One region of the Glutamicibacter sp. AOP5-A2-18 genome, then DNA from elsewhere that is predicted to be linked to it. Evidence: predicted binding sites of a transcription regulator. Region 1 holds the regulator's gene; the other holds the start of a gene.
What was found. The regulator HrcA, encoded in region 1, represses chaperone genes, less so after heat shock. The targets are predictions, from matches to a motif close to TTNGCACTCGNNNNNNNCGAGTGCNAA.
Positions count from the first base shown of each region.

Region 1 (3,392 bases):
CATGAATACCCAAAGCGCTACGGCCAGTACAGAGAAGACCCAGCCAACAATCGGCACGATGGTCAGCACGTTTAACACGATAGCCAGAACGGTCAGCGGCAAGGTGAAGTTGAATGCTTCCTTGGATTCCTGAGCGGTAAACGCACCACGATCCCGGAACACAGCGAAGATAATAGCAGCCGGGATGCAGCCAAGAACTGCGCCGAAGTGAGCCATCGTTGACCACAGACGATCCTCAGTGGGAGTCAATGGCTGCGCAGAAGTTTGAGAGCCCTCAAAGCGGGAGTCATCCGAAGACTGCGTCTGGCGTGAAGTCACTATTATTCCTTGCTGTGGGGTTGTTGGTCATACCAATCATAGCCGGGTCTGCGCCGCAGGCTGGGAGTTTACGACGTGCTAATCCAACTATTAGTTATTTGTAAGGTAACCGTAATCTTCGGTGGTGAGGAAATCGATTAGTTCTTCAATCCTGCCCAACAGTTGAGGCTCTAGCTGCCCATAGTGTGAAACCGTCGACAAGATCCGCTGCCAACCAATGCCGATGTCCTCGGCAGTTTCGTGAGGCCAGCCGAAGGCCTTGAGGATACCGGTCTTCCAATCGGTACCCTTCGGGATCACCGGCCACGCTTTGATCCCCAACGTGGCGGGTTTGATCGCTTGCCACACATCGATGTAGGGGTGGCCGAGAATCAAAACGTTATTTGCTGCGCCGGGAACTTTTAGCGCTTCCGCCACAATGTGGGACTCTTTGGAACCGGCCACGAGGTGATCCACGAGGATACCAAGGCGACGTTCGGGGGATGGGGCGAAGTCACGGATCGCACCGGCTAGATCGTCCACACCATGCAGAGGCTCAACAACGATGCCTTCAACACGTAAGTCGTGGCCCCAAACCTTTTCAACCAGTTCCGCATCGTGTTTACCTTCAACCCAAATCCGACTGGCACGAGCCGCTCTTGCCTTGAGCCCGGACACGGCTCGGGAGCCAGAAGCGGAAACCAGGTTTTTAGGTGCGGCCACTTTTGCTACCGGGTCAATCATCTCCACGGGTTCGCCCTCAAGGAAAAAGCCAAACCCTGCTTGGAATGAGCGAGACTTGCCGTGGCGGTCCTCCAAAACAATGATTCGCATGCCACCAGATTTTTCGGTGCGTATGACTTCACCCACCCAGCCGGAAGAGACATCTTCGAGAATCATGCCCAGTTCAATGGGGACCTGGCGGAGTTTTTTGGGTGCTGGTGCACTCAGATCTTGCGGTCCCCAGGAGTAATTTGCCACGTACGGCCTTTCGCTGTGATCGAATACGCTCAAAAACCAATGCTAGCAACCGTTGAACGTATTAGACTTGGCACTTGACAGGTTAGAGTGCCAAACCCTTCACATGGGGATTGTTAGGAGGTGCTGTGGTGAGTGAGCTAAGGTGTTTGGATGTTCTGCGAGCAATCGTAGAAGACTACGTCCAATCCCGGGAGCCAGTTGGCTCCAAGGCGCTGCTCGACCGGCACAACCTCGGCGTCAGCGCAGCGACCATCAGAAATGACATGGCGTTGCTGGAAGAGGAGGGGCTGATTGCTGCCCCGCATACCTCTTCGGGACGCATCCCCACCGAAAAGGGCTACCGGCGTTTTGTGGACGAGATCGGCGAACTTAAACCGCTCTCTCGGGCTGAACGCGATGCGATCAACAAGATCCTCGATAGTTCCAATGACCTCGACGAGATGCTCAAGAGCACCGTTCGGTTATTGGCCCGGTTAACTAACCAGGTCGCGATGATCCAGGTGCCGCACTACGACATGGCTTCGCTGAAAAATCTTGAACTAGTTGCCTTGGGCAGTGCTCAGGTATTGATGGTCATGATCGCGTCCAATGGGACCGTGGATCAGCGAATGCTGGCTGTGTCGCGAGTGTACTCGGAGACTGAACTGGCCGATTTGAAGCTGTGGTTATTGAACAGCTTCGAGGGTGTGCAACTGGCAGAGTTGCGTGGAAGGCTAACCCGTGCAGGGCTTAGCGCCCAGCAACAGTCGGATCCATTGGTGGACAGCGTTTTGCTTGCGTTGGAGGAAATGGCTCAAGCTGCCAATACTCAACGCATCATCATGTCGGGAACGGCAAATCTGGCCCGAGTGGAAGGCGACTTCCCGCTGAGCATCACCCCAGTGCTTGAAGCGCTGGAGGAACAAGTAGTGTTACTTAAATTGTTCTCTGAGCTAGAAGCCGATTCTCGTGGTGTGGCCGTAGCCATCGGCACCGAACACCACTATGGTCAGCTCTCTGAGGCCGCGGTTATTGCTACTACTTATGGTTCGGACGTGCGCAACAAGCTTGGAGTGCTCGGCCCAACCAGAATGAACTATCCGACCTCGATGGCCTCGGTGCGGGCTGTAGCCCGTTACCTGTCGAAGATTTTGGCGAACTAACAACGCTGGTATCACACCCAGCATTTTTTGAATTTTGCATTTTTAGGAAAGGACACGGCGAACAACGTGAGCTCGCATTACGAGACCTTGGGCGTTGCCAAGGACGCGACCCCGCAGGAAATCAAGAGTGCCTACCGCAAGCTGGCACGTAAGCTACACCCGGACGTGAACCCAAGCGCGGATGCCTCCGAGCAGTTTAAAGCTGTGACGCACGCCTACGAGGTCCTTTCTGACCAGACCAAGCGTTCGAACTACGATTCGACCGGAGATGAAAACGGTAATGGCCACCCAGGCTTTGGTGGTGGCGGCGGACAGGGCTTCGGCGGATTCGGCGACATCTTTGAACAGTTCTTCGGTGGCGGACAGGCCCAAGGCCCAGCATCGCGCACCCAGCCAGGCCGAGACGCACTGATCACCATCACCATCGATCTGGAAGATGCGGTCAAGGGCACCGTGTACCCATTGGAGATGGAAACCGCGGTCACCTGCAAGACCTGCAACGGCTCTTGCACCCGCGAGGGAACCAGCCCGGTCACCTGCGACATCTGCCATGGTGCCGGTCAGGTTCAGCGCCCAGTGCGTTCCTTCCTGGGCCAAATGATGACGGTGGAAACCTGTGCTGCTTGCCGCGGCTTCGGTACCACCATCCCGGACCCTTGCTTGGAGTGCAACGGCGAAGGCCGCGTTCGCGAACACGTTTCGAAGTCGCTGAACGTTCCTGCCGGCGTGGATTCGGGAACTCGTATCCAGCTGCGTGGACAGGGTGAAGCTGGCCCGGGCGGTGGCCCGAACGGCAACCTGTTTGTTGAGATCGATGTACGACGCCACAAGATCTTCGAGCGAGCACAGAGTGATCTTCACGCCAAGATCACCATGCCAATGACCGCGGCAGCACTCGGTTCAGAACTGAAGCTGGAAACCTTTGATGGCGAACAGCCGATCAATGTTGACTCCGGTGCACAAGACGGCGAC
Region 1 is NZ_JBQSVW010000001.1:1,711,953-1,715,344, reverse strand. Features, by position in the region: gene ACT3RW_RS08080 (DUF4870 domain-containing protein) at 1-318, opposite strand, end outside; gene ACT3RW_RS08075 (DUF3097 domain-containing protein) at 409-1,278, opposite strand; gene hrcA (heat-inducible transcriptional repressor HrcA) at 1,407-2,420, shown strand; gene dnaJ (molecular chaperone DnaJ) at 2,487-3,392, shown strand, end outside.

Region 2 (3,392 bases), 1.1 Mb from region 1:
CCCAGCCGGCCTATGAACGCTATGCTCAGGCGATCTATCAAGAATATGCGCACCTGCCACAAAGCGTGCTGGCTGCCGGGCGCATCAAGATTCTCTCGGCCCTGGTGTCCAAGGCTTCAATCTACGGTACGCACGACGGACGCGAACGTTGGGAATTAGCTGCTCGTGCCAACCTGAACCGGGAATTGAATTTGCTCCAGACCTGGCTCTAGCACTTGTTTTGCGCTGGTTAAGAAACTGATGGCCTGGTACCTTGTGGGTACCAGGCCATCAGCTTAGTTAATGCGCTACATCTGCAGCAGGGGGCTTATTAGAAGCCGCCCATTCCGCCCATGCCACCCATGTCATCGCCACCAGCTGGGGCAGAGCCAGCAGGTGCTGGCTTCTCTGCAACAACAGCTTCGGTGGTGAGGAACAGGCCAGCGATAGAAGCAGCGTTCTGCAGTGCCGAACGGGTTACCTTCACTGGGTCGTTGACGCCAGCTTCAAGCAGGTTCACGTACTGACCGGTTGCAGCGTTCAGGCCGTGGCCAGCAGGCAGGCCCTTGACCTTGTCGGCGACAACGCCTGGCTCCATGCCAGCGTTCAGTGCAATCTGCTTCAGTGGAGCTTCGATGCCAACACGAACGATGTTCGCGCCGGTTGCTTCGTCGCCTTCCAGCTCAAGCTTGGCGAATGCAGCAGCACCAGCCTGAATCAATGCAACGCCACCACCGGCGACGATGCCTTCTTCAACGGCTGCCTTTGCGTTACGCACGGCGTCTTCGATGCGGTGCTTGCGCTCCTTGAGCTCAACCTCGGTTGCAGCGCCGGCCTTCAGCACAGCAACACCGCCGGAGAGCTTTGCGTGGCGCTCCTGCAGCTTCTCGCGGTCGTAGTCCGAGTCGGTGTTCTTGATCTCGGCTGCGATCTGAGCCTTGCGGCCTTCGATTGCGTCGGCTTCGCCGCCACCTTCAACAATGGTGGTCTCGTCCTTGGTGATAACGACCTTGCGGGCGGTACCTAGAACTTCGAGGCCTACGTTATCTAGGGACAGGCCGATTTCCTCGGAAACAACCTGGCCACCGGTAAGCAGTGCGATGTCGGTGAGCATTGCCTTGCGGCGGTCACCGAAGCCTGGAGCCTTAACAGCAACAGACTTGAACAGGCCACGGATCTTGTTCAAGATCAGGGTAGCCAGCGCTTCGCCTTCAACGTCTTCGGCGATGATCAGCAGCGACTTGTTCGACTGCATGACCTTCTCCAGCAGGGTCACCATGTCCTTAACCGAGGAGATCTTGGAGTTCACGATGAGGATGTATGGATCCTCAAGAACGGTCTCCTGGCGCTCGGTGTCGGTGACGAAGTAAGCCGAGATGTAGCCCTTGTCAAAGCGCATACCCTCTGCCAACTCCAGCTCCAGGCCGAAGGTGTTGGATTCTTCAACGGTGATAACGCCCTGCTCGCCGACCTTGTCGAGAGCTTCAGCGATCAGGCCACCGATTTCGGTGTCGCCTGCGGAGATCGAAGCGGTAGCAGCGATCTGCTCCTTGGACTCGATCTTCTTAGCAGCAGCAAACAGCTCAGCGGTGACGGCTTCTACAGCCTTGTCGATACCGCGGCGCAGTGCGATTGGGTCAGCGCCTGCAGCAACGTTGCGCAGACCTTCCTTGACCAGTGCCTGAGCAAGTACGGTTGCGGTGGTGGTACCGTCACCGGCAACATCGTCAGTCTTCTTGGCAACTTCCTTGACCAGCTCTGCGCCGATCTTCTCGTAAGGATCTTCGAGATCGATTTCCTTAGCGATGGACACACCGTCGTTGGTGATAGTAGGGGCGCCCCACTTCTTTTCCAATACGACGTTGCGGCCGCGTGGGCCGAGGGTTACCTTTACCGCGTCAGCGAGGGTGTTCAGTCCGCGCTCGAGTCCGCGGCGTGCTTCCTCGTCAAATGCAATCATCTTGGCCATAGTGGCTTTCGGTCCTTTCGGGACGATTTTGCGAAAATGCAACCGACAGACAGCGCCCGCGACGGACGAGTTCTCCGGTGCGGCATCTGGCCAGCGACCGTTTCAGCTCTCGCTATCTGAGGTATTCTCAGCACCCTGCCCGTACTTGGCTAGACCGCGGCTTCAAAATTCCAATAGGAACGCAAAAGCCGACCGGCGTTAGCAGTCGCAACGCAAGAGTGCTAATACAAATATTGGCACTCTCGCATGGCGAGTGCAAGCCGATCGGCTCTGAGCGAATTGAATTGTTACTGAATTATTTGTTCAGTTCCAGCGGGTCATCGGATCCGATGACCACAGTGACTCGATTAGGGATGTTCTCGGTCTGCAAAACATCGTCAATATTTAGGGCTTCGGCCGCTTTTTCTGCGGTGATCCGTTCGGCCTCTGACATGTAATAAACCGTCGAAGTCTCGGCAGGCTTGTTCCAGTTGTCGGTCACGATGTTGGTGAAGCCGGCTTCAGTCACGGCTTCTTTGCCAGCACTGGCTACCCCAGCAACACTGGCGGCGTTGTAAACACCGATGCGTTGATCAAACAGGACATCTGCGTCATCAATGGTGCTGGACTCAGAAGCGGATTCGCTGGCGCTTGGCTCCTGCGATTCATTTTCATCGGTGGGCGAAGTGCTTTCGCTTCCACCGGCTCCGGCGATGCTGTCCTTGAGTTGCGGAGCAAAGACAAAGGACGCAGCACCGATGATCAGCACGATCACGGCAGCCAACACTACCCACAGCAACTTGCCACCGGTCGACTTTGAGGTAGCAGACTGCGCCCATCCGTGTGCGTGGTGTGAACCCACACGGGTGTTGAACTCCGGTACGCGATCAAATTCGTCACGCGGGTAGTTGGTCATTCTTGTCCTTGCTCGAGGTCTAACTGGTCACGGCAGGCTGGGTTATCTCCCCGAGCCGGCCTTACCGCCCACACGACGTTTTGTTGAACGTGTTCTGCGTAGTCGCTTTACCAGCATCGGGTCGTAGGCCATGGCCGCATCCGTTTCTATCAGCTGGTTCAGCAGCTGATAGTAGTTGGTTGGAGACATAGAAAACTGCTTGGTGATCGCTTGTTCCTTGGCTCCCGCATACTTCCACCACAACTTTTCCAAGCTCAGGATCTGTTGTGAACGCTCATCAAGTTCCGAGTCTGGATTCATTACAAAATCTGCCAATAACTCGTTCTCTGCCATGCGTTCTCACCTCGGTCCTCAGCTCAGTTTTTATGTGTCTCGGCCATGCTTGTACTCCACCGTTGGTAGACATACCACCGATATTCTAACCAATCAGCATGCCTATCGCCGTGTGGCCGGGCACAGGCACGCCAGAAAAACGGCACAATTGCACCTATGGATGAAATGCAACAAGCCCTTTTTGACGCTCCACTGCCCCCGCAGGCTGCGGTGTAT
Region 2 is NZ_JBQSVW010000001.1:578,071-581,462, reverse strand. Features, by position in the region: gene ACT3RW_RS02835 (DUF4031 domain-containing protein) at 1-212, shown strand, start outside; gene groL (chaperonin GroEL) at 311-1,948, opposite strand; gene ACT3RW_RS02825 (LytR C-terminal domain-containing protein) at 2,244-2,843, opposite strand; gene ACT3RW_RS02820 (DUF3263 domain-containing protein) at 2,886-3,176, opposite strand; gene ACT3RW_RS02815 (uracil-DNA glycosylase) at 3,342-3,392, shown strand, end outside.
Region 2: the regulator HrcA is predicted to act here: its motif matches at 2,147-2,173, upstream of groL (chaperonin GroEL).